DNA from 3 places in the Secundilactobacillus sp. MJ173 genome. Region 2 is predicted to be linked to each of the others. Evidence: predicted binding sites of a transcription regulator. Region 2 holds the regulator's gene; each other region holds the start of a gene.
What was found. Region 2 encodes NrdR, which represses ribonucleotide reductase genes. Its sites were predicted from a motif close to ACACNATATATNGTGT; they were not measured.

Region 1 (11,183 bases), on a different contig from region 2:
ATAAGAAATCTTCCCAAGCGTTCTACATTCCTTACTTAGAGGAACCTAGCAATCTTGATGGCATCTCTTAGAGTCAAAAAGCCTAGCTAACCAATCACTTTGATTGATTAACTAGGCTTTTTACTATTCTGATTGGCGAACTTGTTCAACCTGTTTATTAGCTTTAATATTCCGGTTCAGTACAATAATAAGTACCAACGAAATAATCGCATACGCAGCCGAAGCTAAACTAATATTCTTCAGCCCAATCGAATCAACTAAAACCGACGAAGTAGCTGACCCTAACGAAATACCAAAATTAAAGAAAATCGAGTTCAGTGAAGACGCTAATACCAGCGACTGCGGGTATTCTCGTTCTGCTGTGTTGAGAAAATGAATTTGAATAGGTGAATTGATCAACGTCACAATCAGCGAAAGAATCAACAAAACTGCGAATCCTGAAATCTTAGTTGCCAGTGCTAAAGGTAACAATACCAGAAAAATAATATCAGCAACGTAGTACTTAGGCATACCGCTCAGGCCACTCTTTTCGGCGATTCGACCTGACCACCGATTGCTCACAATGCTCATGATACCAATAATAAACAGCAAAATATTCAAGCTTTCATTACTGAACCCTAACGCCGTAGTGAGTAACGGACGAATATACGTGTAGTAACCGTACATTGTTGCTGCGGTGAAAAGGACCAGCAAAATTCCCGTGTAAATACGGGGATCTTTTAATAAGCTTAATTGATCTTTGATCGAACCTTGAACTTGTTTAACGTGTTTAGGCAGTAACCACACTAATAGGAAAAAGGTGATCACAGTAACAACTGAAACCGCAAAAAAGGCGTACCGCCAACTATAGTTTGTACTAATCGTGGTCCCGATTGGCACCCCAATGACTGAGGCAATGCTGAAGCCGGCGAACACCCATGACACGAGGTTTGCCCGCTTTTCTTGTGGCGCAACAGTCGTGGTGAACGTCATGATCAGTGAAATAATCGAGCCCGCAACAGAAGCCGCGATGACACGAGACACCAACATCGACCAGTAATTTGTAGCAAAGCCACTTAGTGTATTCCCAATCAAAAAGATACCCATCAAAACCAATAGCGTCTTATAACGACTGTATTTGCTCGTCAAAATCGTAATAAATGGCGTACTGATAGCATAAACCGTGGCAAAAACAGTCACCAGATATCCGACTGATGCAATCGAAACGTGTAGATGACTGGCAATGTCTGACAGAATTCCCACAACCATGAATTCGTTACAGCCAAGCATAAAAGCCACTAACACAAACACAATTGCTTGTAATCGATATTTACTCAAATTTAATTCCTCCCGAAGTTAATCCTGTTTTAGAATACTACACTTTTGAGGACAACTAAAAGTTTTTTTGAGAAAATGATAACACTTGCGTAATTAGTGGAATGTCTGAGGAGTCAAGTTTGGAAAACTCGTTTTCTCCTACATAGCCAAACGCGCTCAACAACACTGACCCCGGCCGTATAACAATAATAAGGCAGGTTCCCAAGTTCGGGGAACCCCCGCCCTTTTACTGCTACATAGCCAAAACGCGTTCAACAACTCTGATTCCGGCCGTGTAACGCAAAAAGGCGAAGTCCCCAAGTTCGGGGAACCCCGCCTTTTTGCGTTACACTCTGGAATCAACCCGAGTTGTTTCACGCTCTCCACATCACAACCCGCCCACTCTTCAGCGATTCAGGCACATCAATGATCCGTTGGTTACTGCTACCACGAAACCGCAACGTTAAATCCTTTTTAGCCTCGAGAAATCGACCATCTATTAGAATATCGATTAGACTCAGCAGTTCTTTTTTATCATCAGACTCTTTCATGAGTTCATCCCACTTATATCCAGTCCAACTCCAAATATCCTTATCATGCCCAAATTCTTGACGAACCCGGTGACAAAGTCGGTTGCAGACCTGAGTATTCAAAAATGGTTCGCCACCCAATAACGTCAATCCCTGAACGTAGGACTGGCTTAAGTCTTCAATAATCTGATCTTCTAGTTCTTGCGTATAGGGTGTTCCAAAATGAAAGTTCTGGGCGACTTTATTATAGCAACCCGGACAGCTAAACATACAGCCACTCACATACAAGCTACAGCGCACACCTTCACCATCCACAAAGTTAAAAGGTTTGTAGCTAGCGACACGCTGCTCACTCAAATCATCAGCCAGCCATTCTTTTGGCTGCGGATTCTTCGGCAATCTCACTCTATTCGTTTCCATCCAGTCACCTTACTGTCTTGCAATATCGTTTTGATCATTACCTAAAGTCATATGCTTGACCCGGCTAGCAATTTCAACGTGCCGACCATGAACCATCGGCCGCTGGTTAGGGTTACCCAAGTAGCCACAAGTCCGCTTAACCACGTCACAAGTAGCAGGATCAGTGTTGCCGCACTCTGGGCATTCGAAGCCACGAGCCGTTGGTTTGAATTCCCCTTTAAACCCGCACTTGAAGCATTGATCGATCGGCGTGTTGGTGCCCAAATAGCCAATACGATCATAAGCGTAATCCCACACCGCTTCCAACGCTTTAGGATTCTGCTTCAAATTTGGATACTCGCAATAGTGGATGAAGCCACCGGCACTGTATGGCGGGTAATCCTTCTCAAAGTCGATCTTCTCAAATGGGGTTGGCGATTTACGAACATCATAGTGGAAACTATTCGTATAGTACTCTTTATCGGTAACATCCTTAACCCGACCGAACTTCTTAATGTCAGCTTGACAGAAAGTATTGGTCAGACTTTCAGCGGGTGTCGCATAAACGCTAAAGTGATAACCGTACTGATCTTCCCAATCTTTGCAACTATTATAAAGCTTCTTAACCACGTCAACCGTGAACTGCTTAGCTTCAGAATTATGCTCCCAAGTTGGACCATAGAATACTGTGCCAACTTCGTAAAGGCCAATATAGCCTAGTGAAACCGTAGCACGGCGATTCTTGAATAGTTCATCCACAGAGTCTTCTGGCTTAAGACGCTTACCGAAAGCACCATATTCATAAAGAATCGGTGCGTTTTGCGGCGTGGCCTGCTTAGCACGGTTAACCTTAAACACCAAAGCATCTTTACAGATATCAAGTCGCTCTTTTAGGATTGACCAGAACTTGTCCTTGTTGCCTTTTGATTCGAGCGCGATACGAGGTAAGTTCAAGGTAACAACTCCTAAGTTCATCCGCCCAGCATTAACTTCCTCGCCGTTTTCGTCCTTCCAGCCTTGCAGGAAACTACGGCAACCCATAGGTGCTTTAAATGATCCGGTAAGTTCAACGATTTTATCGTACATTAAAACATCCGGATACATCCGCTTAGTGGCACATTTTACAGCCAATTCTTTGACATCATAGTTGGGATCTTCGGGCTTTAAATTCAGTCCGCGTTTGATAGTAAAAACCAGCTTAGGGAAGATGGCAGTCCGCTTTTCCTTGCCTAAACCAGCAATCCGAACGTTCAAGATAGCCTTTTGGATCTCCCGTTCAATCCAGCTGGTCCCCAGACCAAAACCAAGCGTGGTAAATGGTGTCTGTCCTTGAGAAGAGTAAAGGGTGTTGATCTCGTATTCCAACGCCTGCATCGCGTCATCAATATCTTTGATGGTCTTTTGCTTAGCAAAGGCTTTTTGCCGGTCTTCACCATCGATCCACTGTTTTGCGTCTACAAGGTGTTTGTCATAGTTCTTCAGCGCAAATGGTGCCAACAATTCGTCAACCCGGTCAGCTGAACAGCCACCGTATTGACTAGAAGCGACGTTAGCGATGATCTGTGACATTTGAGCAGTCGCCGTCTGAATGGAGTGAGGCGGTTCAACTTCAGCGTTACCAATCTTAAAACCGTGATTCAGCATTTCTTTGAAGTCGATCAAACAGCAGTTGGTCATTGGACTATATGGTTGATAATCCAAATCATGCCAGTGAATATCACCCTTTAAATGAGCGTTGGCAACATCCGGTGGCAGCATTTTCAGTCCCATCGTTCTCGCAACTGTACCGGCAGTTAAATCACGTTGCGTGTTGAAAACATTACTATCTTTATTGGCGTTTTCGTTCACTACTGTTTCATCTTTATGTAGCAGCTTTTGAATCGTAAAGTTAATGTCAGTAGCTTGGTTTCGCTTGAGGTCTTTTTGAGCACGGTAATTAATGTAGGCCTGTGCCCAGTCAAGTTGATGACGTTCCATTAATTCGTGTTCAACAATACTTTGGATTTCGTAAATCTTAACGTTTTCCTTGAATCGACTGCTGATTTCGGTCAAAACAGCCTCTACCACGTCATCAATGGCGTGCTGATCTTCATCCGTTAACTCTGACTCAACAGAAATAGCTGCCCGTTTGATTGCACGTTCAATCTTCTTGGTATCGAACTTAACGGCCCGGCCATCACGCTTGAGAACCGTTAACGTTTCTATAGTTAATTCTTTTGGTTCTTGCATCCCACTCACCTCAATATCTTGTTCCGTTTTTCTGTCATAAATACATGATATAGGGTTGTTCAAGGGACTGCAACCATATATTGTATGTAATCGGAAAGAATTTTAAAATATTACCACAATATATAGTAATCATTATTAAAGTATTCTAGAAATGTATCGGAGAACTATTTAACCTTTTTACATGTCTAAAATTCATTTTTCAGTAATATATTTAACATTCATCAGCATCATATTTGATTTTGGAAGCGTCACCTATACATGACTTTACCGTCTTTATACCAGACGCTTAAAAGTTTCTTTATTATTTCAAATATTACAAAAGCTCAATTTATTGTTGCACAGTGACTTGTTTTCTTAAAATCAGTGATACGCCAAGGTAATACCCACCATGTAAACTCAGTCGTGTTGATTGATATGAATCGACACATTGATGGACCTCACAGGTTTAAATTATAGGAGTGTATATACTTGAAAAAATTTGTTACTTCAATCTTAGCAACTTCCGCAGCAGCCGTCGCTTTATTCTTCGCAGGCGCAGCTAGTGCCAGCGCATCGACTACTTACACCGTTAAGTCAGGCGACTCAGTATGGGGCATCTCACAAACTTTCCATACAACGATCAACTCAATCGAACAAGCTAACAACATCAGCAACCACCTGATCATTACTGGTGAAAAGTTGGTCATTCCTGATGGCTCAACAACTAGTCAAGCAACGGCTACTCAAACTACTAGTCAAGCAACCCCAGCTTACAACGCTAACAGCCAAAGCCAGAATCAAACTAGCAACTACACTGGTTCAGCTAACACAGGTGCTACCCAAACTAACAACACCGCTAGTTCATCAAGCTACACTGGTAGCAACATGAAGAGCTACGTCTTGAACCAAATGGCTTCACGGACTGGTGTTTCAGCTTCCACTTGGAACGCAATCATCACTCGTGAATCTGGTTGGAACGCCAACATCCGTAACAGTTCAAGCGGTGCTTACGGTCTGTTCCAAAACATGCACATCAACGGTGGCGACGTTAACGCCCAAGTGAATGCTGCAGTTTCACTTTACAAAGCACAAGGCATGGGCGCCTGGGCTTTATAAGATAAATCCCACCCAATAATTAAAAAACATGACGACAATTGCCGTCATGTTTTTTTGTATCTTCAGCTATTTTTGCGGCACTATTCTTGATAAACACCAGCCAACGATTAAGCCGACCAATGCAGGCACCGTCCAGCCAAGACCCATACTGAATCCCGGTAATAAGTGGCCCACTGAAAGAACATTGGCAATCCACCCCTGATGGAGGTTAGCAGGCAGTGCATTTAGACCATCAAGCAACGCTGGGATCAGGGTAAAGACCGTTACCGTACTGAACAACCAGCGTGATTCGCCGACAATTGGTGTCAGTAGACTCATTAAGATCAGAGTAATAGCTAGCGGATAAATGAAATAAAGCAACGGTGTGGAAAATAGCAGTAACTGATCCAGACCAATATTTGCGAAAATCAATGGTGTGGCACTAGCGAAAATAATCAGTGCTGCGTATGGCATTCGGGGAAACAGTTCTTTAAAAGTATCACCAAACGCAGTGATCAGCCCAATTGCCGTTTTGAGACAAGCTAAGATGACCAACAGCGCTAACAAGACATTTCCAAACTCACCGAAATAATAATGGGCAACGTTGGCCAAAACTGGTCCACCATTGGCTGCACGGCTAAAATGACCCAGAGCATTCCTACCCAATAATCCTAATAGACCGTAGATTACCGCCATCAGCACCACAGCGATGCTTCCAGCACGAATGGTATCCCCAGCAATTTGTGTTGGTTCAGTGATGCCCAAATCACGGATTGCGTTAACTACAATAATTCCAAAAGCTAACGCGGCCAAAGCATCCATGGTGGAATACCCCGCGGTAAAACCAGCTGCCAGCGGTACTTTTACATAGTCGCCAACTGGTATTTGACCGCTACCCATGGGCTTAATGACCACCATAATTAAAATAGCTGCTAGTAAAATCAAGAAGGCTGGCGTTAAAAATTTGCCAACATAGACCATGATCTTACTGGGTTTACGGGCAAACCACCAAGCGGCCAAGAAAAATAGCACCGAATATATCAGCAACCCAACACTTTGATGCCCATGAGCAACAAATGGACTAAGCCCCACTTCAAACGAAATGGATGCTAATCGTGGCAAAGCAAACAGCGGCCCGATACATAGATACAGCAACACCGTAAAGGCATAGGCATAAAACCGGTTAACCTTCTGCGACAATTGAAAAACACCATCCGATTTCGTAATACCAATTGCCGCTACCCCTAACAATGGCAAGCCAACACCGGATATCAAAAAGCCAACCAAAGCTGGCCAGTAGTGTGTCCCGGCTTGTTGGCCAACGAAAACGGGAAAAATTAGATTACCGGCACCAAAAAACAGGCCGAATAACATCATCCCGATGAAAAGCAGATTGCGGGTGCTTAATTTTTGTGTGGACATTTTATTTCTCCTATATATGTAACATTCTTCCTTTATTTTACTGTTGGTTGAGAGAGTTTTGAGGAGAAAATGATGAAAATTTGGGGATGAATTGCATGCGTTTTCTGTTTTTTAAACTAAACGTGTTCAGGCAGGCATGGTGCTTTTCTGCTCTATAGATTAAACGTGTTCAGGTAGGCAGAGACTTGCACGTGGTTCCTGTTCCATAGTCTAAACGTGTTCAGGTAGGCAGAGACTTGCACGTAAGCCAAGAAACACGGTGACCAGGCCCAAACCACCTGGTCACCGTGTTTCTTAGCTTACGCTCCAGTCTCTAAGCGCCTACCTTCACACTCTTTCTCTTTTCATCAACACATCCCTCTGTCGCGCACCGCCCAGCATAAATAGATGGTCGCCGAATTGCTTAAAACCCATGGCCCCATAGAACTTTTGAGCCGCGTGATTATATTCCCACACGCCCAACCAGACAAATTTTTTATCCAGTTGATACGCCCGCTTAATGGCGTAATCCATTAACTGACGGCCATACCCCTGTCTTTTATAGTCTGCCCGGACATAAATTCTTTCAACTTCCAACGCGTCTCCGCCCTGATCCTCGGATTGTGCATCGTTTATATTCAACTTTAAATAACCCACAATTTGCTCATCCTGCTTCAAAAAATAAAAGAAGGAATTTTCATTTTGCAATTGTTGCTGCAGCCGCTTAAGACTTAGTTCGTTGTTGAGGTACCAGTCCATATCGTCGTCAGTATTATACGCGCCAAACGTATCCAAGAACGTTTCCCGACTGATTGCCTGCAGCTCCTCCGCATCAGCTTCCGTTAACTGAATAATTGAATCTGCCATGTTTAACCTCACCATACCTTCACCCATATTTTGAACAAAATAATTAGGTCTATTTTACGATAGGCAACTCGCCATTTTCAAGCCGTTACCCCTAATCAGTAGTACAATCATCTATGAAGTCTATTCTGAAAGGGATTGATCATTAATGAAAATTCAAGAAGGCTACATGCCATTTCGTGGCTATAAAACTTACTACCGCATCGTGGGTGAAGGCACCCCGGGATTAGCACCACTACTGCTCATTCACGGTGGCCCTGGATCATCACACAACTACTTTGAACTGATGGACGACTACGCTGAAACTGGCCGTCAATTAATTATGTATGATCAGGTTGGCTGCGGTAAGTCTTCTCTGCCTGAAGACGAGAGCGTCTACGTCAAAGAAACTTGGGCTGAAGAACTGATTGCGCTACGGAAATATCTGCATCTGGATCAAATCCACATGCTGGGCCAGTCTTGGGGCGGTATGCTGGAAATGCTTTACCTCACTCAATATGACCAAACTGGTGTCAAGAGCGTCATGATCGACGGCTCCCCTGCTTCAATCAAACTCTGGACGCAAGAACAGCACCGGTTAATTTCATATCTCAGCTACGAAGACCGTCAAGCCATCGCTGAAGCTGAACGTACAGGTAACTTCACTGGTCCTAAGTATCTAGCAGCCAATGACCGTTACATGGAGCGCTACTGCTGGGATGACCCAGACGAAAATTCACCAGAACCTCTGCGTCGCGAAACTAACGGCAAACGTGCTAGTTTAATCGCAGAAGGTCCCAACGAATTTACCGAAAACGGTACTATCAGCGACTATGATGTTACCGACGATCTGCATAAGATTCACGTGCCCGTGCTAGTCACCAACGGAACGGATGATCTCTGCACCCCACTGATTGCTAAATCCGTCTATGATCACATTCCTGGTGCGAAATGGCACTTGTTTGCTAACAGCCGTCACTTGGCACTATTAGATCAACATGATGAGTTCATCCAAGTGCTGGATAACTGGCTTAAAGAAAACGATTAATCTCCGATACACAACTGTTAAAACGATGAAACATTAAAATTGTAAACGTTTCATTGTTAGTGATAAACTAACCCCAAAAGGAGTGACAGATTTGGATACGATGAAAGCATTATTGGAACGTAAGTCTGTACGAAGCTACACCGGTGAACCAGTTACTGAGAAGCAGCGGGAGCAATTATTGAGGGCTGCATACGCCTCACCAGTATCAATGGGGCAGTATGATAGCCTAGTATTAACTGTGGTTCAGAACCCTAAGCTGTTATCACTAATTGACGACACGGCCGCCAAACGTTTTGGCCGCGAAAAAATGCTGTACGGCGCACCAATGCTGATTATTGCTTCAGTTCAGCTAAAGGGTGACGCTAGTGATAACGCAGCGTATTCTAACGCCGCTACTGTCATTGAAAACCTGAACCTTGCAGCAGTTGAGCTCGACTTAGGCGCTTGCCATATTTGGGGTGCACTTGCTGCATTCGCAGATAACGATGAAGTGAAGGACGCCCTGAAAATCGACAAAGGCTTCACACCGGTTGCTGGTTTGGTCGTTGGCCCAACTGAAGATGCATATGGGGATCGCGATATTCCTCAAGATCGCATTAAGACGGAAATTTTAGACTAAAACAGTGTGCATCAAAAGAGAAGCTGTGACAAAAATCGGGAGATTCCAGAATTTAACGCCAATAAAGCCTATTCCGATGCACTTGGCCCTGTCAAGTTGACAAATGAAATAATATAAAGTTTTGTGTGTTTCTAAACGGCTTCACTCCAGTATTCATCTGGAGTGAGGCCGTTTCTTTGTGCTGAACGATTGTGATGATTGAAGTATTCGATTCCTTTCTCAACCAACTTTACCAGGTCCTTGTACGTCTTCGGCATTGGATGCCGTTCCATCCAACGCAATTTAAATTCATTCCACCAACGCTCCATAGGTGCGTTATCGTATGGCGTTCCCGGTCGAGACATACTTCTGATGATATTGTGACGACTGAGAAAGTTGTTGAAGAAACTGGAAGTGAACGCTGACCCACGGTCGGTGTGAACCATTGGGTGCACATCCCCGGCGACTTCAAACGCTCGTTGGAAAACCTTGGCTTCTGCTACTGATGTTTCTGTGGCACTCAGATTATAAGCCAACAAACGACGTCCATAGAGATCAAGCACACCACTGAACCGTATCCTGCATTCACCATTTACACCATAGGTTAATTCGGTTGAGTCCGACAACCAGACCTGGTTAGGCGCCTCTACATCAAAGTTTTGATTGAGGACATTGTCCAGAATATGTTGCTCACTTTCTTTACGGCGCTTTCGCTTCTTGACGCGAATCTGACAGTGAATATCCAGTTCTCGCTGCACGCGACGAACCATCTTGATTGTGACCGGAAACTTGATTTCATCGTCGTGCTGCAGGGCAATGAGTAAGTTATCGGCTCCAATCCCTTGGTGATGAAAGTCATACCAATATTGCACACGTTTTTAAGCAACACATTGTGTTGCTCCCAAGTTGTTTCGGTACGGTTCAGTCCCTTGTAGTACGCCTGTCGGCTTACACCAATCAATTTTAAGAGTGTGGAAACTGCCCCATGTTTACCTTTACTGACCTCTTTAATTGCAACGTAGGCCAGACGACGTTGTTTGTTCACCCCTTGCGCTGAAGTTCCTGCAGTTTTTTTACGAATGCCTCGATGAGCTCTTTATCTGCAAGCTCGGCCTTAAGACGTTTGACTTCTAAACGAAGACGATCAGTCTCTGTAAACTCTGATTCATTTTTATGGTGTCCACGATTGTCTACCAAAGCCTCGTACCCGCCATTTCTAACCTTGAGTACCCAGGCGCGGACCTGTTGATAAGAGACCTGGAAATGCTCCGCAGCCTCAGCGTAAGAGTGTTTGTCTTTGATTACATACTCGACTATTTCAATTCGTTCTTCAAATGTTGTCTTTCGACCCATAGTGGGGACCTGCTTTCTAAACGGCGATGCCGTTAAAGGTTTGTCCTCATTATACTTGATAATCCAGTCGCTTAGCTGTGCAGAATTACGAAGTCCAAAGCGAATACTCAATTCATCAAGTGTGCCTTCACCAGCTTGATAGGCATATACGGCTGCTTGCTTAAGCGCTGTCGAGTATTTCTTATTCTTGGTTGTTTCATTGAGGCCTTCAAGGCCATCTCGATCATATCGTTCTTGCCATCTTCCCAAGGTACGGGCACTAATGCGATGCTGCTGCGAAAATCTTTGTGCAGAGAGATCGGAGTGCTTGAACTGTTCAAGTAAAGCTAGTTTCTCCTGGGCTGTATATTTAGATCTAGGCATATAAAAATCCCTCCATAATTATCAAATGAATTATTGTTTTTCATTTGAC
Region 2 (11,183 bases):
CCTTTGTTTTCTCCATTATCGGAGTGGTTATCTTCACTGCTTTAACGGCATCAGATAGCCAAAAGATGAAACGCTTGTATTTGCAAAGTGATGGTAGTGCAACCAGTTCCACTGGTTTGGCCATCATCGGTGCGATGCAGCTTTACCTCGACTTCGTGAACCTGTTTATTTTATTACTGCAGATTTTTGGCGGTATGGGTGATCGAGACTAAGCATTTAAAATTAAATATCAATAAATATAGTTTTAACATGTACAAATAATTAAACTTGAACCTGATTATCAGTCAGTAGGTTATGACTGTAGTCAGGTTTTTTGTTTAGATATTTTTTACTTCTAATTACTTGACGTAACTATCAGATTGCTTTACCATCTTTTCAAGTACTTTTTGCGAGAACAGGGGGCATGTTGTTTGAAAAAACGTAGTTGTCACTTCTTTTATAAGTACTTTTAACTTTATATATCATTAAGGACATTAACTTAAATAAGAGGAGGAAATCTTCACTGGTTGGCGACGTGTAAGTAAAACTTGAATCACTATTGTAGAGGGAGAATGGTTTGATGACAATTAAAGATAAAATTTTGGGAACATTGTACGGTCAAGCTATCGGGGATGCTATGGGTATGCCGTCAGAGCTATGGCCGGTGCAGCAGATTCGACAGCAATTTAGCGGCCAGATTACGACCTTTTTGGATGGACCAGCAAATAACGATATCGCTGTGAATTTTACCAAGGGTGAATATACGGATGATACCAATCAAGCACTAGCAATTTTAGACTCACTGATTGAAACGGGGTGGCATCCAGATCAGCAAAATCTGGTTCAGCACATTATGAAATGGGCTGATGAGGTGGGGGCTTGGGAAAACAATATTTTGGGACCCAGCAGTAAAGCGGCCTTGACCGCCATCAAAAAGGGTGAAGATCCGCGTCCCGTAACTGATAAAGCCTTAACCAACGGTGCTGGTATGCGGATTGCGCCTATTGGCTCACTGTTTGATCCTAATGAGCTTAGTGAACTGCTCAAGATGGTTTATGAAGTTACTCGGGTGACTCATTCCAGTGACGTGGCAATGAGCGGTGCTGCCATGATTGCGGGAGCTGTGGCCGCGGCCGCAGCAGACTATTCTTGGGATGAAATCATTGACTTCGCGTTGAAATGCAACGATGAGGGTTTCAAGCTGGGGGCGCCAACGTGGGCTGCCAAAACCCATGAACGGTTAAAATTAGGAATTGAACTAGCAAACCGCTATCCAAATGATGAAGGTCGCTTTAGTCAAGCCATTTACGATGTGATTGGTACTGGAACCATGATTTCTGAAAGTATTCCCGCAGCCTTGTCAATTGCTTATTACACCCAAACGGTGCGGAAGTCTGCCATACTGTGTGCCAATTTGGGTGGGGATACCGACACGATTGGAGCCATGGCAACAGCAATTTGCGGTGCTAAGAATGGCGCTTCATCAATTGACCAATCGTGGCTCAGTTTGATTGATATCAAGAATCCGCAGCACCATTTTGACAAATACGCTGAGCAAATGTTGCAGTTTCGGACAACTAACGAATAGGACGGTATAACATTATGGACGATAAGATTATTAAGATTCCTGAGGCGGATAAAACCTTAACGCCGGGTAAATTATTCTATAACTGGTTTGCGGCCAACATTGGTATTATGGGCTTTGTGTATGGTGCTATTATTGTGAGCTATCATTTATCCTTTGTACAAGCCATTGCCGCTTCCTTAGTTGGCGCATTGTCGTTTCTGATTCCCGGCTGGGTAGCCATGATCGGTCAACGAGAGGGCATTACCACCTTCAAGCTGAGCCGGGCGGCATACGGGACGTACGGTAATAAAATTCCCAACGCCATTGCCTGGTTCAACATGGTAGGGTGGTTGTCAGTCAACATCATCACCGGGACATTGCTACTGATCTCCCTATTCAAAGTGATTCACGTGCAGAAAAATTCACTGACAACTGCCATTGCCTTAATTATTTTTGGCGGACTGGTCATACTTTCTGGGCTACTAAAAGAAGCAACTTTAGCGAAAATTCAAACTTGGTTGAGCTGGGTCTTTGGGGTGTTAACAGCTGTCATTTTAGTGATTTTTCTGATGAAAGCGAACTGGACAGAGGCCTTAGATTTACCAAGCGGTAGCTGGATTACCGGCTTTCTGCCCGCTGTCAGTATCGTAGCAGCTGGGTCCGGAATTTCTTGGTCCATGGCCGCTGCTGATTGGGGTGCTTACGTCAAACCTAATACAAAACCGGCTGCGACTTTTTGGAACACGACGATGGGGGGTGCTGTTCCGCTGTTTGTGTTGATGGCTGGGGGTGTTTTGCTAAGCACGATTGAGCCCAAGCTTGCGACCACGGGTAATCCGTTTGATGTGATGTACGGCGCCTTACCAAGCTGGATTGGGGTAATCTACTTCTTAGTGGCAGCTGGCGGTTTAATTCCTCAATGTATTGTTTCACTGCGTTCAGCACGAATCAATTTGGCAACGATTGGTATCAATGTGTCACAGCGAGCATCATTAACTATTCACGGTTTAATCGTTATTTTAATTCCAGTATATGTTTTGTTTATCTCCGGTAATTTTCTCAGTAACTTTGAGATTTTCCTGAACTTTCTGGGAATTTGCCTGGCTAGTTGGGTTGCTATTTTCTTATGCGACAGTGTGATGTTTCGGAAAAATGGTTATGATACCAAGCTGATTGATCCGCAATCCAGTGCTCGCTATAACTGGGGTGGTATTATTTCTTGGTTGATTGCCACCATTACCGGATTCCTGTTTACAAACAATGCGGTTTGGACGGGACCATTTGCACACGGCATCTTTGCCAATAACAGTTTGGGCGTCTTTGTATCCGCTATTTTAGCCATTATTTGCATGTTTATCGTCAAACTGATTAAAGGCGGGCGTATTGAGAAGGTGGCATAATGAACAAAACTTTGATTTTGGGTGCCACTTATGTTGATGTGATCATTGATGTGCCGCAGTTACCATTTTCAGGTGGCGACGTCACGGGTGAATTGAAAAAATACATTGTTGGTGGATCGGCTTTCAACGTTTATGGTGCTATGCACGCAGCTCATGCAGTTGCAGATTTATTCGTCCCTGTAGGCCAAGGCCAGTACGCTGATATTGTGCGCAGCGAATTGCAGCGTCGGCAAATTCCCGAATTATTACCGGTGACGGAAGCAGACAACGGTTGGGATATTTCCATGGTGGAACCTTCTGGTGAGCGCAGCTTTTTGACCATTCCCGGTATTGATCAGATTTGGCAGGATGACTGGTTTGACCGTATTAGTTTAGCGGATTATCAATATTTCTATCTTAGCGGGTATCAAATTGAGGATGAACACATTGCCAATCAGATTTTGGGGAGGTTAGCTCAGCGTAATGAAGATGCTTACGTTCTATTTGATGCGTCTCCGCGGATCAGCCATTTAACTACCAAAACGATGCAGCAGCTCCTGCACGACCACGTAATCATTCATTGTAATGAAGATGAAATCGGTTATTTCGGCAAACCTGGAGAATCGATGGATGAGATGGCAAAATCAATTTTTGAGCAAACCCAAAGTCCAGTGTTAGTGACGCTGGGGGCTAAGGGAACCTTTTATTACGATGGTAAACGTTCTGACATCATTCCCAGTCATCACGTCGAGGTTGTGAATACCATCGGTGCAGGGGATACCCATTGTGGTGGTTTTTTAGCTGGGCTAGCAAGCGGGATGAATTTAGTGGACGCAATCAAAATGGCTAATGAACTTGCAGGTAGGGTTGTGGCACAAGAGAATAGTAGTTTGTGATGAAGCTGTGCCACAACTTGGTAAATTTCAGAGGTTAACGTGAATAATGCCTATTCCGTGATTTTTGGGAATAGGCATTATTTTTGGCGTCATAACTGACGATGCGAACACCTAACACATTTGCCGTTAAACTGATTTTTAATTGTCTAAATTCTCTGTTAAACTAGAGGTAATATAAATTGCGGAGGCTTATCAATGACTGAATCAAAACGATTATTACTTATCGATGGCAATAGTGTGGCCTTTCGGGCTTTTTTCGCACTGTACACGGCATTGAATAGTATGACAAACGCAGACGGCTTGCACACCAATGCTATCTTTGGTTTTAACCGAATGCTGGATATTATGTTAGAAGATGTTAAGCCAAGTGATGCTTTAGTGGCTTTTGATGCCGGTAAAGTGACCTTTCGAACCAAGAAATACGCTGATTATAAAGGTGGTCGTTCAAAGACCCCACCAGAACTTTCTGAACAGATGCCAGTAATTCGTCAATTATTAGCCGCACGGGGCATCAAATCTTATGAATTAAAGAATTACGAAGCCGATGATATCATCGGAACTATGGCAAAGCAGGCTGAAGCAGCCGGTTTTGAGACAACTATCTTCACCGGGGACCGAGATTTGACTCAGTTAACTTCTGATAAGACCAGTGTTGCTGTGTCTAAAAAGGGTGTTACGGAAGTGGAAACTTACACGCCTGAACACGTTGAAGAAAAGCTGGGAGTTCGACCAGATCAGATTATTGAAATTAAAGGGCTGCAGGGCGATACTTCCGATAACTATCCGGGAGTGGCCGGCGTGGGCCCTAAGACTGCTGTTTCGTTGATTCAGAAGTACGGTACCATTGATGGTGTTTACGAAAACATTGACAAGATTACGGCCAAAAAAATGAAGGAACATTTGATTGAAGACAAAGAGTCTGCCTTTCAATCTCGTGATTTAGCGACTATTCGTCGGGATGCTCCGGTTGAGATCAAACTGAGCGACTTGACTTACAAGGGAGACCAGCAAGACGAACTGGTTAAGTTTTATCAGGAAATGAACTTTCAATCATACTTGAGTAAAATGAATACGGATGCTGGTGACGAGGACGTTCTGGGCTTAAAACCCGTCGAATTCACCGTTTTAACTGCCGATAATTTAAGTGAATTATCGCAGTTTAAAGACCACATTTCATTTTATCTCGAAATGCCAGATGCAAACTATCATACCTCGACCTTTGCAGGGTTCGTGATCGGTGAAAACGACAGCTGGTTTGTTAGCCGTGACGTCGACCTGTTAAAGCAGGCCCCGCTGAAAGACTTATTAACCAGTGACAAAGTTCAAAAGGATGTTTTCGACCTGAAGCGGACCTATGTTGGTTTAAATCGATTGGATGTTCATCTCAGCAACGTTGATTTTGATTTATTATTGGCTTCGTATTTACTCGATACTAATGAAAATAGTAACGACCTCGGCCGTTTAGCCTTTCAGCACGGTTACCACCAGATTCAGTCTGATGAAGAAGTTTATGGTAAAGGTGCTAAGCGTGCGATTCCAGATGATGATCAACTCTTTTTTGAACATCTAACTCGAAAGGGCATCACCATCGAATCATTAAAAAAATCGTTGTTTAAACAATTAGATGAAAACGAACAAACCGAGCTATATCGCGACTTAGAGTTGCCAATGGCCTACGTATTAGCGCATATGGAAATTGCGGGAATCATGGTGGATACGGACCGTTTGTCAGCGATGCAAAGCGAGTTCACTGAGTTATTGGCTCAAACTCAGCAGACCATTTTCCAAGAAGCTGGCGAAGAGTTTAATATTGGTTCTCCCAAACAATTACAGCACATTTTGTTCGAAAAATTAGGTTTGACCCCAATCAAAAAGACCAAAACCGGTTATTCAACCTCGGTTGACGTACTTGAAAAGTTAGCGGCTGAAGCACCAATCGTTGAAAATATTTTGAAGTACCGCCAAATTTCCAAGATTCAATCGACCTACGTTGAAGGGTTATTAAAAGTGGTTCACAGCACGGATCAAAAGGTACACACCCGTTATCTACAAACCTTGACCCAAACGGGACGCTTGTCTTCAGTAGATCCTAATCTGCAAAACATTCCTATCAGAACGGAAGAAGGGCGTCGGATTCGTCAGGCATTCATTCCAAGTCATAAGGGCTGGCAGATTTTTTCTTCTGATTATTCGCAAATTGAATTGCGGGTATTGGCCCACATTACGCATGATGAGAATTTGCAGGAGGCCTTCAAAGAGGGCGATGATATTCACGCATCAACCGCTCGTCGAATTTTCCATTTAGGTCCGGATGTTGAAATTGATCCGAATATGCGACGTCAAGCTAAAGCGGTGAACTTTGGTATTGTGTATGGAATCAGTGATTTTGGTTTATCACAAAACATTGGCATTACTCGTAAGCAAGCACGCCAGTTTATTGATACCTACTTTGAGGAGTATCCTGGTGTTAAGAAGTACATGACTGACATCGTGGCCTCAGCTAAGGATAAGGGGTACGTTGAAACGATTGCGCATCGCCGCCGGTACTTACCGGACATTAACGCCCGAAACTTTAATCAACGGTCATTTGCTGAACGAACAGCGATGAACACACCGATTCAAGGGAGTGCCGCTGATATCATCAAGATTGCCATGATCAAGATGGAGGATGCCATTAAAGACTTGCAGGCTACGATGCTGCTGCAGGTTCACGATGAATTGATCTTTGAGGCACCTGCCGAAGAGATTCCAACGTTGGAAAAATTAGTGCCAAGCGTCATGGATTCAGCCGTGAAACTGGAGATTCCGTTAAAGGTGGAATCCCATTATGGCAACACCTGGTACGAAGCAAAGTAATGATACAAGGAGGCACATCTGATGCCTGAATTACCCGAAGTTGAAACGGTTCGACGTGGCCTGACGCGATTAGTCGGCAACGCTAAAATAACGTCCGTTGATGTTTACTATGAAAAAATGGTCTCACCTGAGGCTGAACAATTTAAAAAAATGCTCGCCGGCAAAACGATTGAGCGTATCGACCGACGAGGAAAATATCTCTTATTCAGATTCAATGATGAGCTAACCATGGTGTCTCATCTGCGGATGGAGGGAAAGTACGACGTGCAACCTGCTGGTAACCCAATTACTAAGCATACGCACGTGGTCTTCCATCTAGACGATAACCGTGATTTAAGGTATACCGACACTCGTAAATTCGGCCGAATGCACTTGCTCAAGACTGGCGAAGAAACTGAGTTGGTTTCCGGTTTGAAAAAAATGGGACCGGAGCCCACGGCAGAAACGTTGACCGTGGATTATATGAAGCGGATTTTCAGCAAGAGCAAAAAGGCAATCAAGCCATTTTTACTCGATCAAAGCAACATTGCTGGTTTGGGCAATATTTACGTTGATGAAACGCTGTGGTTAAGCCGGATTCACCCTGAACAGCCTACCAACACGATTCCGGAGTTTCAGATTCGCCAACTGCGTGAAAACATCATCGTGGAAATTAAGCGTGCGATTGAAGGGCACGGGACTACCGTGCATTCCTTCTCTACCGCTTACGGTGAAGCTGGTGAATTCCAGAATCATTTGATGGTGTATGGTCGCAAAGGTGAGCCTTGTTTTCGGTGTGATACCCCAATTGAGAAAACAAAGGTTGCCCAACGTGGCACGCATTTTTGCCCAGACTGTCAGGTTTTACGTAAAGATCCCGGTGTGACCATGGTGCTTGGATTAACGGGTGGGATTGCCACAGGGAAATCAACTGTGAGCGAATTTTTCAAGGCCTATCAGATTCCGGTGATTGATGCTGATAAGGTTGCCCGAGAAGTTGTTGAACCGGGAACCAAGGGATTGAAAGAGATTCAAACTGCTTTTGGCTGGCAAATGATTCAGCCGGACGGTACTTTGGACCGGCATGCACTGGGGACCTTGGTATTCAGTCAACCAGAGAAGTTAGACCAGTTAAACAGGATTACTGGGCCGTTAATTAAAAAGGCTGTGGTGCGCAAACTACAAGGTTATCGACGACGTCAAGTGCCACTGGTGATTTATGATGCCCCCACACTTTTTGAAGCCCATGGTGCAGCTGGCATGAACGAAATCATGGTCGTCAACGTACCGGATCAAGTACAGCTTCAGCGATTAATGGCACGTGACCACTTGTCTAAGAAAGAAGCATTAGAACGAATCAACGCGCAGTTACCATTGGCTGAAAAGGTTAATCGGGCTGACGTGGTGATCGATAATAGTGATTCAGTTGATAAAACAAAAGCGCAAGTGGTAAGATGGCTGAATGAAGCCGGATTCGGCTCGTTAATAACAGATAAATCTAATTAGGTTAAAAAGTAAAATGTTGATTAAGGATAAGAGGTGAAACTATGCATTGTCCACATTGCCACCATAATGGTTCGCGGGTCGTTGATAGCCGTCCAACAGATGAAGGCCGTGTTATTAGACGCCGCCGTGAATGCGAAAATTGCGGCTTTCGTTTTACAACTTTTGAACGCATCGAAGCAACACCATTATTGGTGATTAAGAAAAACGGTACTCGTGAAGAATTCAATCGTGAAAAGATTTTACGGGGTATCATTCGCTCAGCAGAAAAACGGCCAGTTGGCATGGATGTCATGACCAAATTAGTTGATGAAGTTGAAAACGAAGTTCGTTCGCTGGGCGAAAACGAAGTATCCAGTCAATTGATTGGTGAATACGTGATGAAGCGTTTGGCAGACATTGACGAAATTTCCTATATTCGTTTCGCCAGTGTTTATCGCCAGTTTAAGGATATGAGTGTGTTCTTGGAAGAACTCAAAGATGTGATGAACAAAGATAAGAAAAAAGGGGCTTCCTCTGATAAAAAGAAATGAAACGGGGCTTAATCATGGCGGAGTCAGGGCAACCATTGATGCCAAAAACAGCTGTCGCAATTGTTACCACCACGCGACTTCAAGAAGAGCGGCGACGGGTATTGGACCTGCTGTACCAGCCCATTTTAGGTGTATCAGCCTACAGTCTCGCAACGGTGATGTGGCGACAAGTCTCCTTAACGGCAGATTTAAAAGTTGAAGTTACCCATACTGATTTATTAGCGTTGCTCAATATCAGTATGGTGACGCTTCAAGACTCGAGACAACGGTTGGAAGCTGCGGGACTATTACGGACGTTTGAAAATCAACCCGACCGGCTGCCAGAGTTGATTTATGAATTACAGCAGCCCGTCAGTGGTGAAATGTTCTTTAAAGACGATTTGCTCAGTTTACTGTTGCTGGAAGTCGTAGGTGAGCGGCAGTTTGAACGATTGCGGCAAGCCTTTTTGCCACGGCAGCTTAAACGGGATAAGTGGCACGAAATTTCCAAGTCGTTTTTGGACGTTTTTTCACTGGATAACCGCTTGATTGCGACACCGCCAAAGCTGATTGAAGCCACTAAAGCGGCCTTTGATCAAAAAGAAACGGTTGCAGAATCTGAGTTGCTTACAGCGCCAGACTTTGATTTTGGTCTGCTTTCTGAACTACTCAAACGCTCATACATTGACTTGAATGATTTGCGGCAATACCGGCAGCTAATTATTAACGAACACCTACTGTACGGTATTGATGAAACTGAAATGGCTCGCTACATAGGTGATGCTACTAATTTGGCCACCAACAAGCTAGATGCCAACCAGTTTAAACGTGCAATCGCGGCTGCCTATCAGGGTGAAACAACACCGGTGGTTTCAGCTCAAAAAACGGTGACTGCTCAAAAGACAAGTGAGAATCAGGAAGAAGCAGACCTGATTGCTACTGCCAAGCAGTATGAACCAATGGCCTTTCTGGCTCAGATTCGTCAGCAACAGGGTGGTTATGTCGCTAGTGGTGAGCAACGCATTGTGGAGCAAATCGCCAATAAACAGATTTTTTCCAGCGCCGTGATCAACATGCTGATTTACGAAGTTTTGATTGATTTAAATAATTCAACGATTACTCAGCGGCTCACTGATACTATCGCTAATCGTTGGGCGCAAGATGGTGTCAAAACGCCAGAAGACGCGCTAGCAAGTATTCGTAAGTTTAAGGCGGACCGGGCGAAACCCAAGACGACCCGTCGGCGAAGCGGTACCAAGAATATTAAAGAAACGTTACCAGACTGGGCGAAAAATGATTATCAGCCAAAGAAGAAAAAAACGTTGTCCAAGTCTGATCAAGATCAATTCAACGAGCAATTAAACAAGCTAAAAAAACTGCGGGATGGAGGTGATTAGTATGGAAAATATTAGTGAGTCTATGAAACGTTATATGGACCAACACCAGCTCAATGCTAATTACCAAAAACTAATGAATAGTGTGTATCAAGATACTGATGTTCAGGCCTTTCTAAAGGCAAACGCTGATCAATTGAATGCCGAACAGATCGACCGTTCATCAGCCAAATTATACGAGTATGTTAACGAACGCAATAAATTAGCAGCTGGTGAAACGACATTTGCCCCAGGATATGAACCTAAGCTGGTCTTAAATGACCACTTGGTGGAAGTGTCCTATCAACCGACTGATGCACAAAAAGCAAAGTTAAAGCAGGCCGCTCTAAAGCGAAGGGTCAACGCCATCATGATGCCAAAATTGATTAAGGATGCAACCTTCGATCACTTCATCAATGATGCCGACCGAACGCAGGCACTTCAAGCTGCAGTCGCCTTTATCGAGGCTTATTCGAAGGATTCGAAGCACTTCCATCAGGGACTTTACCTGTATGGCAGCTTTGGTGTGGGCAAGACTTATTTGCTGGGTGCCATTGCTAATCAACTAGCAGATATGGGGATTAAAACGACTCTCGTGCATTTTCCGAGTTTTGCCGTGGAAATGAAGAATGCCATTGCTAGCAATCAAGTAGCGGGTCGTTTGGATGATGTGAAGCAGGCTAAAATATTAATGATCGACGACATTGGTGCTGATGCAATGTCTGCCTGGGTGCGAGATGATATCCTCGGTGTGATTTTGGAATATCGGATGCAAAATGAATTACCAACGTTCTTTTCGTCTAATTTCTCGATGCAGCAGTTAGAAACCGAACACCTGGCAGAGACGCAGAAGGGTGACGTAGAGCCTTTAAAGGCCAAACGGTTAATGGAACGGATTCGCTTCTTGGCCCAAGAAATTCAGATGATTGGTGAGAATCGCCGGCAAAAATAGTGTTGACACTTATTTTTCAAAGTGGTTTAATGTGAATTGTAATCAAATTCAAAGAATTTTAAATGTTTGAAAGACAAGATTTAATTGAACTCTCCAAGAGAGAAGCACCACTTCTGGAAGTGCTTTGTGAGCGATATTAAGTTACCACTTTCTCGAATGTGCGGTGGATAATATCGCATCGGTTGTC
Region 3 (11,183 bases), on a different contig from region 2:
CTGATGCTGTCAAAACGTTATGGCTTTCTCGTGGCGTCGCGAGTGGCATTATCGACCTTGGCGGTAATATTTTACTGGTAGGCGACAGCAGTCATACTAATGGCTTATGGCGCATCGGTGTTCAAAATCCGTTGAAACAGCGTCATGTAGCCCTTGGCGTCCTTACCACAACTGCTAAGTCAATCGTCACTTCCGGTATTTATGAACGTTACCTAGTGATCAACGGTCACAATTACCACCATATGTTCGATTCCAAGACTGGTTACCCGATTCAAAACGACTTAGAAAGTGTCACCATTGTTAGCGATTTGTCCATTGACGGCGATATTTGGACCACTGAAGCCTTCTATCAAGATATCAATAAAGGGATCCCGTTAATTGAAAAACAGCCAGGACTAGACGCAATCTTTGTCACCCGTGACTTCAAGGTAGCTATCACTTCCGGTTTGAAAGACCACTTTGCATTAACGGACGATCAATACCAGATTATTTAGCGAATGAGAGTGTGACACAACTCGGTAGATTCCAGAATTTAACGCAAAAAACCGTATTCCGTCGAACTTTGTCGGAATACGGTTTTTTGCGTTAAATGGCCGGAATCTGAGTTGTGGCGCAGGTTTAGACTAGATTAAAGTATTGAACAAAAGCAAACTTTAAATTGTCTTTAAGTCAAGAAACCAAATGAAATTTTTACCAATATAGACTTATGGCACAACCTCATTTTAATACTACTTACTCAGCCTATTCATCTGTGGCTGAATCACCGTGGACCAAATACTCTTCAATAACACATAAGCAATCACCGCACCAACCAGTGCACTAAGGAAGAAACTTGGCACAAATAGCCAAAGTGCACCCTTCGCCCCTAATAGCAGTGCTGCAATTGGGTAAGCAACTATCGCACCTATGATACCAGTCCCAATCAATTCGCCAAACACTGCTGCAATCAGCCTTTTAGTGTATCTGAATAGCAAACCGCTTAAAAAAGCACCGAACATGCTACCAGGAAAAGCTAGAATCGTACCAGTCCCCAGCAAATTACGAATTAAGGACGTTAAAAACGCCTGTGTCATTGCCCACCAAGGTCCTAATAAGGCCCCAGATACAACGTTGATTAAGTGTTGCATTGGCGCAACTTTGGCTACACCCACTGTAAATTCAAATAAACTGCCACCGATTACACCTAATGCCACAAGAACCGAAGTTAGGGTTAAATAATAAACTCTTTTATTCATGCGTTTGCTCCTCTCTATTCTCCTGCATAGTCAGCCACTTACCTAATCCGTCATCAACGGGTACTTTTTGGTGACCACCCCTGTCAGATAAACGCCTAATACTAGCACTAGTAGCAAGAAGAAGGTCGTCCCCAAAAAGAAGTCCAACTTCTGCAACCACGAATAACCAACAACGCCGATTAGCCACCATAAAAAGTTTAATGGTAATGAAAGTCGTTGATGCATCAAGAAGACGCTGACAAATAAGATGGCAAATAGCGGTGTGAATACCGCCCCGATAGCGTATAAAAAGTTCTGGTAGTATGCCATTGAAACAAACAGTGCAATCAGTAAACCTAACACCGTAATCCCAATCGCAATCAAATTAACTGCTTTAGTCTTTACCAAATTAGCGATATTAGTAGCTGCCGAATAGGCATCCATGAAGGTCGTGGTTACCGTTGAAAAAACGATCACTAGCAGAGCAATCATCCCCATACTGGAATGCGAAAGCACGGTTGTAAAATTAGATTGGCCGGTTAAAATCACCGTGAAAAGTCCCAGTGAAAACATGGCCACACTGGCAATAAAGTAGCCGCTCACACTGGCCATACTGGTGCGAAACGGTCGATCGGTATGCTGAGTGTAATCGCCAATCAGTGGCAACCAGGAAAGTGCCATGGTCACGTTAAGTTCAACTGCACTGCCAAAACTCAATGGCGCGAGATCGGTACTATTTTGCAAGCGGCCCTCCTTCATAATGGTCCACAGCATCAGGATCATGCCAATGGCTAGTAAGACAACGATGACGTTATTCACTTTGAAAAGCCAGTCGTGATCCATTAATAGCCAAACCACGATCAACACCGCCACGATGAGTGACATCACCAATACTGATTGATAGTTGAACAACGCCTTTGATAGCCCATTCATCGCCTGTTGAGCATTGACGATCATTACCGCCGTCCACCCTAGTAACTGCAGCGCATTTAGCATTGAAAACAGCCCAACGCCCTGTTGCCCAAAAACCGTCTTAGTGGCTTGGATTGCCGTCCTATTCTGCTGAGCTGATAGATAACCAGCAGGTAGCAGAAAAACAAAACAGCCAATCACGTGCCCAACTAAGATCGCTAGCAAGCCGCTTTTCCAACCTAATGGTGCAATGAGTGTCCCGGTCACAATCTCAGCGATTGAAATCGCCGCACCCATCCAAAGCAGAAATAGCCCGCTTGGTTTCGTATTTCCCATTAAAAGCCCCTCTTCCAATAAAAAAGGTCCTTCAGCCGCAGTTAGTTCCGCGCACTGAAAGACCATCATTGTATATTGATGTTCACGTACACTTTCCTTCGCAAGTATTAACTATACAGGTTCGAAGGGACTAGATTCATCTATCTCAGCCATATGGCGCCCCTAGTGCATTTAATTTTCAGTTATTATTTTAGCACACTTCTCATTAATACGCGTGAATCGTAAAGCGTAATTATTACAGTTTAATTAAATCAAGTCTAATTAGTGGTAATTCGAATTGATTATTGGTAAATTATTACCATTGTTGTGACGGCATCAAATACTACTAACACCATTGACCTGGCAATTACTTAATGAATTTGTTGCACTAATATCACTAAGTCATTGGAGGAAACATGGCAAAAAAATCAAAGATTGCAAAGTATAACAAGCAACGTGAACTCATCGCAAAGTATGCCACTATTCGGCGTGAACTAAAGGCGCAAGGCGACTACGAAGCCTTGGCCCACCTGCCAAAGGACTCTAATCCTAATCGGCTACGTAACCGGGACGGATTAGACGGACGGCCACGCGGTTACATGCGCAAGTTCAATATGTCCCGTTTGAATTTCCGGAAATACGCTCACCTTGGTCAAATTCCTGGTGTCCGTAAGGCCTCATGGTAAAGTTATAAGGAGATCAATCATGGAAAAGACTGATATGGCTAGCGCTTACCGGCGACTTAAGAGTCCCAGTTTGAAGACCCGTAAACGGGCGATGAAAATCATCCGCGACGCTAAGCGTAATGCCGCTAATACGAAAAAGTAATTTTAAGCCTAAACAGGTTAAAAAGCGCCTTAGAATTGAAAGCTGACTTTATCAGCCAAATTCTAAGGGGCTTTTTTAATTTGATTAGCTTGGCACTACTTTAAAGTGAATCAGACTCCGGTCGTCAAATGAGCGATTGCCAGACACAGTACCCTTAGTTGACCGGTATTCATGGCTGCAAGTGGGATCATTTTGCAAAACCTCTCGTAGACTTGCCTCCGACTCAGCCAAATTACCTGCTGCTTTAGGATAGCCGTCACTCGCTAACACGATTTGGTGCTCCGCGTTTGATAGTGGGTAGACCTTTAACAGTGAATCTGGGATGGGCTGGCCGTTAAAGATCGCATAACCCCACTCGCTATCAGCTACATTAGCAAATTGAGTCGCCTTTAAAATCCACGGCAAAATAGCTGTACGACCGGGATCCGACTGCTTATCATCAGGGGATAGCCGCAGAACCAAACTGCGCATATTCGATAAAACCAAGTCACTTGGCTTGGGATTAGTTAGCAGCTGACCATCTAGATTAATTTGCGCATCACCAACCTGCCACAGTTCATTACGAAAACGAGAATAAACCACGGCAACGGCTTGCAGCCCCTGGCTATCACGATCAACTGGAAAATCAATTTGATGATAAAAAGTGACGAATGCTTGATTTACTCGCTCTATCAGCACTGACAACGTGGCGTTTTTAGGCAACCGTTCTACAACGCCAGCAATCATGGTAGACGCTATTTTTCCAGTTGTCTTACCCTGGTACTGAAACTTCGATTTACTGGTGACACCGTCAACGATGGCAATAAAATCAGGCGTATTGACGATGGTATCCTCACATTTTTCATCGTTCACTTTGCCTTGAACAAACGCTTCTAAGACTTGCACTGATACCAAAATAACACCTCCAACGATAGGTTCTATCACTATCATAGCGAGTTAAAGATAATTCTGTAAAATATTACACCCTAATTCGGTAATTTTACTAGTCGAATCGCGCCCTGAAACTCAGATTTCAGAATATAATACCTAAAAACGCCACCCCGATAAGAACCATCGGAATGACGTTTTTAAGTGCTATATTCTGGAATTTACCGAGCCTCGTCGCACACTCATTCCAGGATCTAACCGAGTTGCTTCACACCCGTTTTTTCTTTATCAGCATCATACATATACTGACGGGTCATTGGTAGGCCAGTACCACTTGGTGCTTTAACCAATAGGTATTGCATGACATCAATGTTGCCACCTTCAAATGAACCTGCGCAAGCTTGTAAATACATGCCCCACATGCGGGCAAATTCTTTACCATACTTTTCAACAGTCTTATCTTCAACCTTCTGGTAGTTTTCGTACCACATTTCAAGGGTCTTTTGATAATGACGACGTAATGGTTCAAGGTCGGAAAATTGTAACTTAGCATCCATAATGTGCTTTAAGTTTTCAGCAACGTTAGGAATGTAACCACCAGGGAAAACGTACTTGGTGATAAACGGATCAACTCCAGCGCCTTCGTGTTGGCCGGTGATACCGTGAATCAAAGCACGGCCATTAGGCTTCATGAAGTCGGCAACCTTTTGGAAGTACAAGCCAAGGTTTTCCTTACCAACGTGTTCGAACATCCCAACAGAAGTGACGTAATCAAATTGATCATTCACTTCACGGTAGTCTTCTAGTAACACGTCAACCTTGCCTTCAAGGTGGCGTTCTTTGATTTGTTGCTGCGTGTAATCATATTGTTCCTGACTAAGGGTGATCCCAGTAGCATGCAAACCATATTCTTCAGCAGCGACAAATAACAACGTACCCCAGCCGCTACCAATATCCAATAAACGTTTGCCAGGTTCTGGTTGTAGTTTATTCAAAATATGGTGTACCTTGTTCATCTGTGCTTCTTCTAAAGTATCATCATCGTGCTCAAAATAAGCGCATGAGTAAGTCATGGTCTTATCTAACCACATCTCATAAAAGTCATTACCAATGTCGTAGTGGCTTTGGATGTCTTTTTGACTGTTCTTTTCGGAATGTGAACGTTTTGGAAAATGCTTGATAAATGGATTATTGGTCAAAAAACTATGATCAGTACGGAATGCCGAAGCAACCAACTCTTCAATGCTGCCATCAATCTCAATGGCACCCTTCATATAGTCTTCAGCTAATGTCAATGTTGGCTCGTCAGTGAAGCTCTTTAAAGGAAGTTCTTCATTAAATTGGATTTTAACGACTGGTTCGCCGTCACCATAGGTTTCCTCTTTACCATCCCAATAGGTTACTGAAACTGGAATATCAAATGCATGGCTCAATAACTGTCGATACACGGTTTTTTCTAACACGTAACTGCCTTCTCTCTTACAAAATTAATGCTGTTCGATTAGTTAACCATGTTAACTTAATTGACACATCTACTAACTAATTGATTAGACTACAAGTCATTACGTGTTTTGTCAACGATTCGGATTTTCATTAATAAACGAATAGACGCTAATATCGGTTACCCTATAAAAGGCTTACAACCAGTGTTACGCGAGGCTATGCATCCGCCATTTAAATCGGAAAAAGAGTAGAAATTCTAATTGTTTTCTTAGTTTACTAAGCAACTTATGGATAATTGATTTAGAACTGTTCTATCTTGCAAATTAGCTCATAAATAAATTTATAGAGTGATGAAATCCGTGCTACAGGTGTTTTTCGCTCACGTAATCGAACTGATGTTTAAACACTGCATATTGATATTTCATCAGAGTGACGATACTATATATAGTGTCGAGTTGAGAAGGAGGAAACGCCATGCAAGTTGCAGTTAACCGTTTAATTACATTATCAGATAAATTTATTGAAAAGGCCAAAGCCGAGATCAAACCACACTGGGGTGAGCTTGGGTGGGTCACTTACAAACGTACATATTCGCGTTGGATTGAGGCGGAAAATCGCCATGAAGAATGGGACGAAACCGTTAAGCGAGTTGTTGAAGGAAACATTAACCTGGATCCCCGTCTTCACGAGGATCACATCGACCCAGAGGTGATCAGCGAACTAGAAACAGAAGCACAAGACCTCTTTAAGTTAGTCTATAGCCTTTCCGCTACGCCATCTGGCCGGAATTTATGGATCTCTGGGACGCCCTATCAAGAGCGTAACGGTGATGCATTAAATAACTGCTGGTTTGTCGCGGTTCGGCCACAACCATATGGTGACAGTCATATTGTGCCGGAATACCTTGATCAAGATCAGCCAGCTGTTTCAATGCCGTTTTCGTTTATGTTTGACCAGTTGATGAAGGGCGGCGGTGTCGGTTTTTCTGTTGTACAGAGTAACGTTTCACAGATTCCAGCCGTCGATAACAACGTTCACTTAACGATTTTAGTAGATGAAGCAAGCCAGTCCTACACCGATTCCATTGCTTTAGGCGCGACTGATAAGCAAGAATGGTTGAACGACCATTCCTTAGATGAGGGCTGGTACTACAAATTACCTGATACTCGCGAAGGCTGGATTTTAGCGAACGCTCATCTCGTAGATATGCACTTCAACGCAACTAATCCGGAACACACGAACAACTTAATTTTAGACGTCAGCGACATCCGACCAAAGGGTGCTAAAATCAAGGGCTTTGGCGGTACCGCTTCTGGGCCAATGCCACTAATTGAAATGTTGTTTGACACAAATACCCTGTTAAACTCTCGTGTGGGTCAAAAACTATCTTCAGTAGACTGCACCGATATGGGTAACTTGATTGGTAAAACCGTGGTGGCCGGAAACGTGCGGCGTTCTGCTGAATTAGCCTTAGGTTCTAGCGACGACGATGCCTTCATTACCATGAAGCAGGATCAAAAACAGCTGTACCATCATCGCTGGGCATCTAATAACAGTGTTGCGGTTGATACGCATAAGACCGATTATACTGCGGTTGCTGATTCTATTTTACACAATGGCGAACCCGGGATCGTTAACCTAGAATTATCCAAAAACTACGGTCGCTTGATCGACGGCCGCCAGGAAGGTATTGACGGCGCCGTCGAAGGAACGAACCCTTGTGGCGAGATTTCACTCGCTAACGGAGAACCTTGCAACCTCTTCGAAGTCTTCCCTTCCGTTGCAACGGAACAGGGCTTTGATCTTGATCAAGCCTTCACGCTAGGAACCCGCTTCACTAAGCGGGTAACCTTTAGTCACTACGATTGGGAAGTTTCCCGAAAAGTCATTAACCAGAATCACCGAATTGGTATCTCCATGTCAGGAATTCAAGATTGGATCTTGAAAACCTTTGGTAACCGGGTAGTCCGCGGCTTTAAAGACGGTATCGATCCCGAGACCCATGAAGCAATCAAAGAACCCGTTTATGACCAACGGGTGATTGCTAAATTTGACGAACTTTACCACGATATTGTTGCAGCCGACAACGCATATTCCAACACGTTGGGCTGTGCCACTTCCGTGAAGCATACGACCGTTAAACCTTCAGGGACCGTTGCGAAGTTAGCCGGTGTTTCTGAAGGTATGCACTTCCACTATGCAGGCTACTTGATTCAGCGGATTCGCTTCCAAGATAGTGATCCACTACTGCCAGCATTACGGCTCTCTGGTTACAAGGTTGAACCAGACGTTTACACCAAGAACACGGTTTGTGTTGAGTTCCCGGTTCGGGCCGCTCACGCCGACAGTAAGGAGTTTGCTTCTGCAGGAACTGTGTCAATTGAAGAACAGTTCGCTACCCAAGCCTTCTTACAGAAATATTGGTCAGATAACGCTGTGAGCTGCACGATCACCTTCCAGCCGGAACAAGAAGGTAGTCACATTGCCGGTCTAATGAAACAATACCGACACAGCATCAAGTCCACTTCGTTACTGCCTTACAGCGGCAGTGACTTTAAGCAGGCGCCTAAAGAACCAATTTCAAAGGCGGTTTATGAACAGCGCCGTGCCCAGATCACCAATAACGTGAAGGACGTGTACGACTCACTGAAAACGATGGACAAAAAAGATTTGGATCTACTAGATCAATCTGATTGTATCGGTGGTGCTTGCCCAGTGCGGTAGCATGAGTCATTAGAACAAGAATCACAAATATATTTAAGACGAACAAACGCCATCCGAAATTTAGGGATGGCGTTTATTCGTCTTAAATAACTCGGAAACTAAGTTAATAAAAAAGTTCTGATATCAATCAATTTACATCGATTAATATCAGAACTAGTGAGATTGTCTGTTTATTAGTTAATTCATATTGATTAACCACGTAAGTTAATCATCAAATCAACTTGACCTTGGCCACGTGATTTGATTTTCAATTCATTCTGGGCATTAGTTGTTGCCAGCTTACCCTTTTTGATCAAGTTTTGAATCAGACGTTGACCAAAGCTGCTGCTCATTCCTGTAATCATCCAAGTTCGTTTCATATGCCCAGCTCCCTTCAAGCTGCTTTAATTGCACAATATATTACGCTTAATTTCCACGAAGTCAAGCTTAAAAGGCAACTTTTGCGGATTCTGTAGCCTTTCTACATCGCCATTCAAGTGTCTTTACTGGTCACATTGATGAGAAGAGGCTAGAATTAAACTTTAATGCCAAACAGAGGAGCTGAACGACGTTGTCCATGCATGATTTAAATATTAGCACTAAAGCTGGTTTAGCGGTTCTTTCAGATAAATGGTACGCGTTGATTCTGTTGAATTTAACGACATCTGCCAGTGACTTTATGCAGCTGCGAAATGCGGTTCGTGGCATCTCAACGTTTAATTTACTATTAAAGCTCAATGAGCTAACGGAATTGAACCTTGTGATATCACCCACTGACTACCACTATCAGCTGACTTCAGAGGGGCAAGACTTTCAGCAAATGCTAGCGGTACTCACCTCATGGGGTAAGCACCGCTTGACGCGTACACTACCCGTTAATCACCATTCATAACTATCACCAATTTCGCTGGGCCCTACCAAGTGCTAAAATAGTATCATCATCAACAAAGGGGACTTTCTAATTGATTTTACAACGTGATAATTTACCGAACATCAACCAAATTTCCGATGAAATGAGTCGCGTACTGGGTGACGACGATGTAGCTGGACTACGTCAGTTTTTTGTTTACTATCAACAATGTCAAGCTGGTGCCAAAGAGTTTGGTACGAAATTAGAAAATCTCGACAGTGAATTTGAAATGCTTAAGAACCACAACCCGATTCATCATATGGAAACCCGGATGAAGGCGCCCCAAAGTTTGCTCCGTAAATTAGCTAAAAAAGGGTACGACTTTTCATTTGATGCGGTCAAAAATAATATTTTTGATATTGCGGGTATCAGGGTGATTACAAATTATCTTGATGACATCGAAACCGTTGAAAACGCGTTAACCAAGCAATCTGATGTCACGCTGTTAAAACGTAAAGATTACATTTCACACCCCAAACCAAGTGGCTATCGAAGCCTTCATCTCGTTGTTTCTGTTCCAGTATTCCAAGATAATGGGCCAGTGGCAATCCCCGTTGAAATTCAACTACGAACCGTGGGTATGGATATGTGGGCCAGTTTGGAACACAAGCTGCGATACAAAACAGATGTGGATCAACATAAAGTTGAACAGTATGGCAATCAACTAAGGGACTATTCTGCTGAACTCAATCAAATTGAAACTAATATGCAGGATATTTTTAATCACCTGCAAAATAGTTAATTATTTTGTTTCACGTGAAACATTTTTGTTACTTAATCTAAATAAGTCCTATTCCGATAAAATTCAGAATAGGACTTATTTCACTTTCAAAAATTTACTACAGTTGCTTCTCCAAATTAATCATTTCAATTAGACCATCGGCACAGTCCGCGCCCTTATTGCCGCCTTTACCGCCAGCTCGACTAATGGCCTGGTCCAGATTATCCGTGGTTAACACCCCAAACATCACCGGCACAGGACCATCTAACGAGACGCGTGCGAGGCCACTGGCAGTCTCCGCACATACATAGTCATAATGCGACGTTTCACCACGAATCACTGCTCCTAGTGCAATGATACCGTCTACTTTACCGCTAACCGCCAGTTTTTGAGCGATCCGCGGTAACTCCAATGCACCGGGTACGCTAGCAATCGTAATATCGGCATCGATTACGCCATACTTTTCCAATTGTGAAACGGCTCCTTGCTGCAATCTTTCCGTCACAATTTCGTTAAAATGTGCCACCACAATACCAACGCGAACGCCTTTACCAAGTCTTGAATGCATTAAAACTTTCATCTAATTGACCTGCTACTGATAATTATATAAAGTTATCGATTATTCTTGCTTCTCCCTATCCTGCCTCGCATGAAACTCACTACTGCAGTTGTTATGATAGTCCACAAGCGTTAATTCCCGGCTAGCCACCGGTACATGCTTTGAAACCTGTTTTAGTAGGCGAATTCAAAGTTTTCAGTATCCCTGATATTCAGGGCCGCATTAATATCGCGATCTTCGGTATAGTTGCAATTCTGACATTCGTACACCCGGTCTTTGAGTTGCAAATCAACTTTTTTATGCCCACATTGGTGACATAACTTAGAAGTCGATTCAAAACGGTGAGTCAAATGTACGGGAATGTCTAACTGCTGGCATTTAGAAACTAGCTTAATTCTAAAATTATAAAAACCTTGGTCACTAACGGCTTTAGCTAAATGCCGATTCTTCATCATACCTTTAACATTCAAGTCTTCTAAGGCTACCCACTGCGGTTTGGTTCTCACCACAGCAGCAATAATCTTATTCTGATAATCTGCCTGAATGTTGGTTAATCGTTGATATAAGCGTTGCACCTTCCGCTGAGTTTTAGCTAGATTTAAATCAGTAGCAGATTTCCCTTCTTTCTGTCTTCTAGCTTTCAGTGCTTGATACTGACGGGACAACTTCCTTTGCAGTCTGCGCAGGCGTTTTCTGATCCGTCTTACACGA

Region 1: a site for NrdR is predicted at 4,568-4,583, ahead of nrdD (anaerobic ribonucleoside-triphosphate reductase). Genes of this name have one in related genera too.
Region 3: a site for NrdR is predicted at 6,015-6,030, ahead of nrdJ (ribonucleoside-triphosphate reductase, adenosylcobalamin-dependent). Genes of this name have one in related genera too.

Annotation. Positions count from the first base shown of each region.
Region 1 covers NZ_BAAKGN010000049.1:21-11,203, reverse strand. Annotated here, with positions in the region: gene AC6H04_RS07665 (hypothetical protein) at 1-71, shown strand, start outside; gene AC6H04_RS07660 (MFS transporter) at 124-1,317, opposite strand; gene nrdG (anaerobic ribonucleoside-triphosphate reductase activating protein) at 1,671-2,246, opposite strand; gene nrdD (anaerobic ribonucleoside-triphosphate reductase) at 2,256-4,454, opposite strand; gene AC6H04_RS07645 (LysM peptidoglycan-binding domain-containing protein) at 4,923-5,549, shown strand; gene brnQ (branched-chain amino acid transport system II carrier protein) at 5,616-6,950, opposite strand; gene AC6H04_RS07635 (GNAT family N-acetyltransferase) at 7,278-7,796, opposite strand; gene pepI (proline iminopeptidase) at 7,942-8,820, shown strand; gene AC6H04_RS07625 (nitroreductase family protein) at 8,921-9,439, shown strand; gene AC6H04_RS07620 (IS3 family transposase) at 9,571-10,290, opposite strand; gene AC6H04_RS07615 (transposase) at 10,460-11,134, opposite strand.
Region 2 covers NZ_BAAKGN010000020.1:12,404-23,586, reverse strand. Annotated here, with positions in the region: gene AC6H04_RS03255 (Bax inhibitor-1/YccA family protein) at 1-212, shown strand, start outside; gene AC6H04_RS03250 (ADP-ribosylglycohydrolase family protein) at 560-1,567, shown strand; gene AC6H04_RS03245 (purine-cytosine permease family protein) at 1,582-2,946, shown strand; gene AC6H04_RS03240 (PfkB family carbohydrate kinase) at 2,946-3,821, shown strand; gene polA (DNA polymerase I) at 4,017-6,677, shown strand; partial or broken gene mutM (DNA-formamidopyrimidine glycosylase) at 6,699-7,508, shown strand; gene coaE (dephospho-CoA kinase) at 7,545-8,162, shown strand; gene nrdR (transcriptional regulator NrdR) at 8,204-8,692, shown strand; gene AC6H04_RS03215 (DnaD domain protein) at 8,707-10,068, shown strand; gene dnaI (primosomal protein DnaI) at 10,070-10,996, shown strand.
Region 3 covers NZ_BAAKGN010000038.1:42,709-53,891, forward strand. Annotated here, with positions in the region: gene AC6H04_RS06405 (FAD:protein FMN transferase) at 1-494, shown strand, start outside; gene thiW (energy coupling factor transporter S component ThiW) at 729-1,235, opposite strand; gene cytX (putative hydroxymethylpyrimidine transporter CytX) at 1,278-2,462, opposite strand; TPP riboswitch at 2,539-2,636, opposite strand; gene rpsN (30S ribosomal protein S14) at 2,858-3,127, shown strand; gene AC6H04_RS06425 (putative metal homeostasis protein) at 3,147-3,269, shown strand; gene AC6H04_RS06430 (hypothetical protein) at 3,354-4,163, opposite strand; gene AC6H04_RS06435 (class I SAM-dependent methyltransferase) at 4,391-5,599, opposite strand; gene nrdJ (ribonucleoside-triphosphate reductase, adenosylcobalamin-dependent) at 6,054-8,303, shown strand; gene AC6H04_RS06445 (hypothetical protein) at 8,495-8,662, opposite strand; gene AC6H04_RS06450 (winged helix-turn-helix transcriptional regulator) at 8,860-9,174, shown strand; gene AC6H04_RS06455 (GTP pyrophosphokinase) at 9,245-9,934, shown strand; gene ribH (6,7-dimethyl-8-ribityllumazine synthase) at 10,032-10,493, opposite strand; gene AC6H04_RS06465 (RNA-guided endonuclease InsQ/TnpB family protein) at 10,646-11,183, opposite strand, start outside.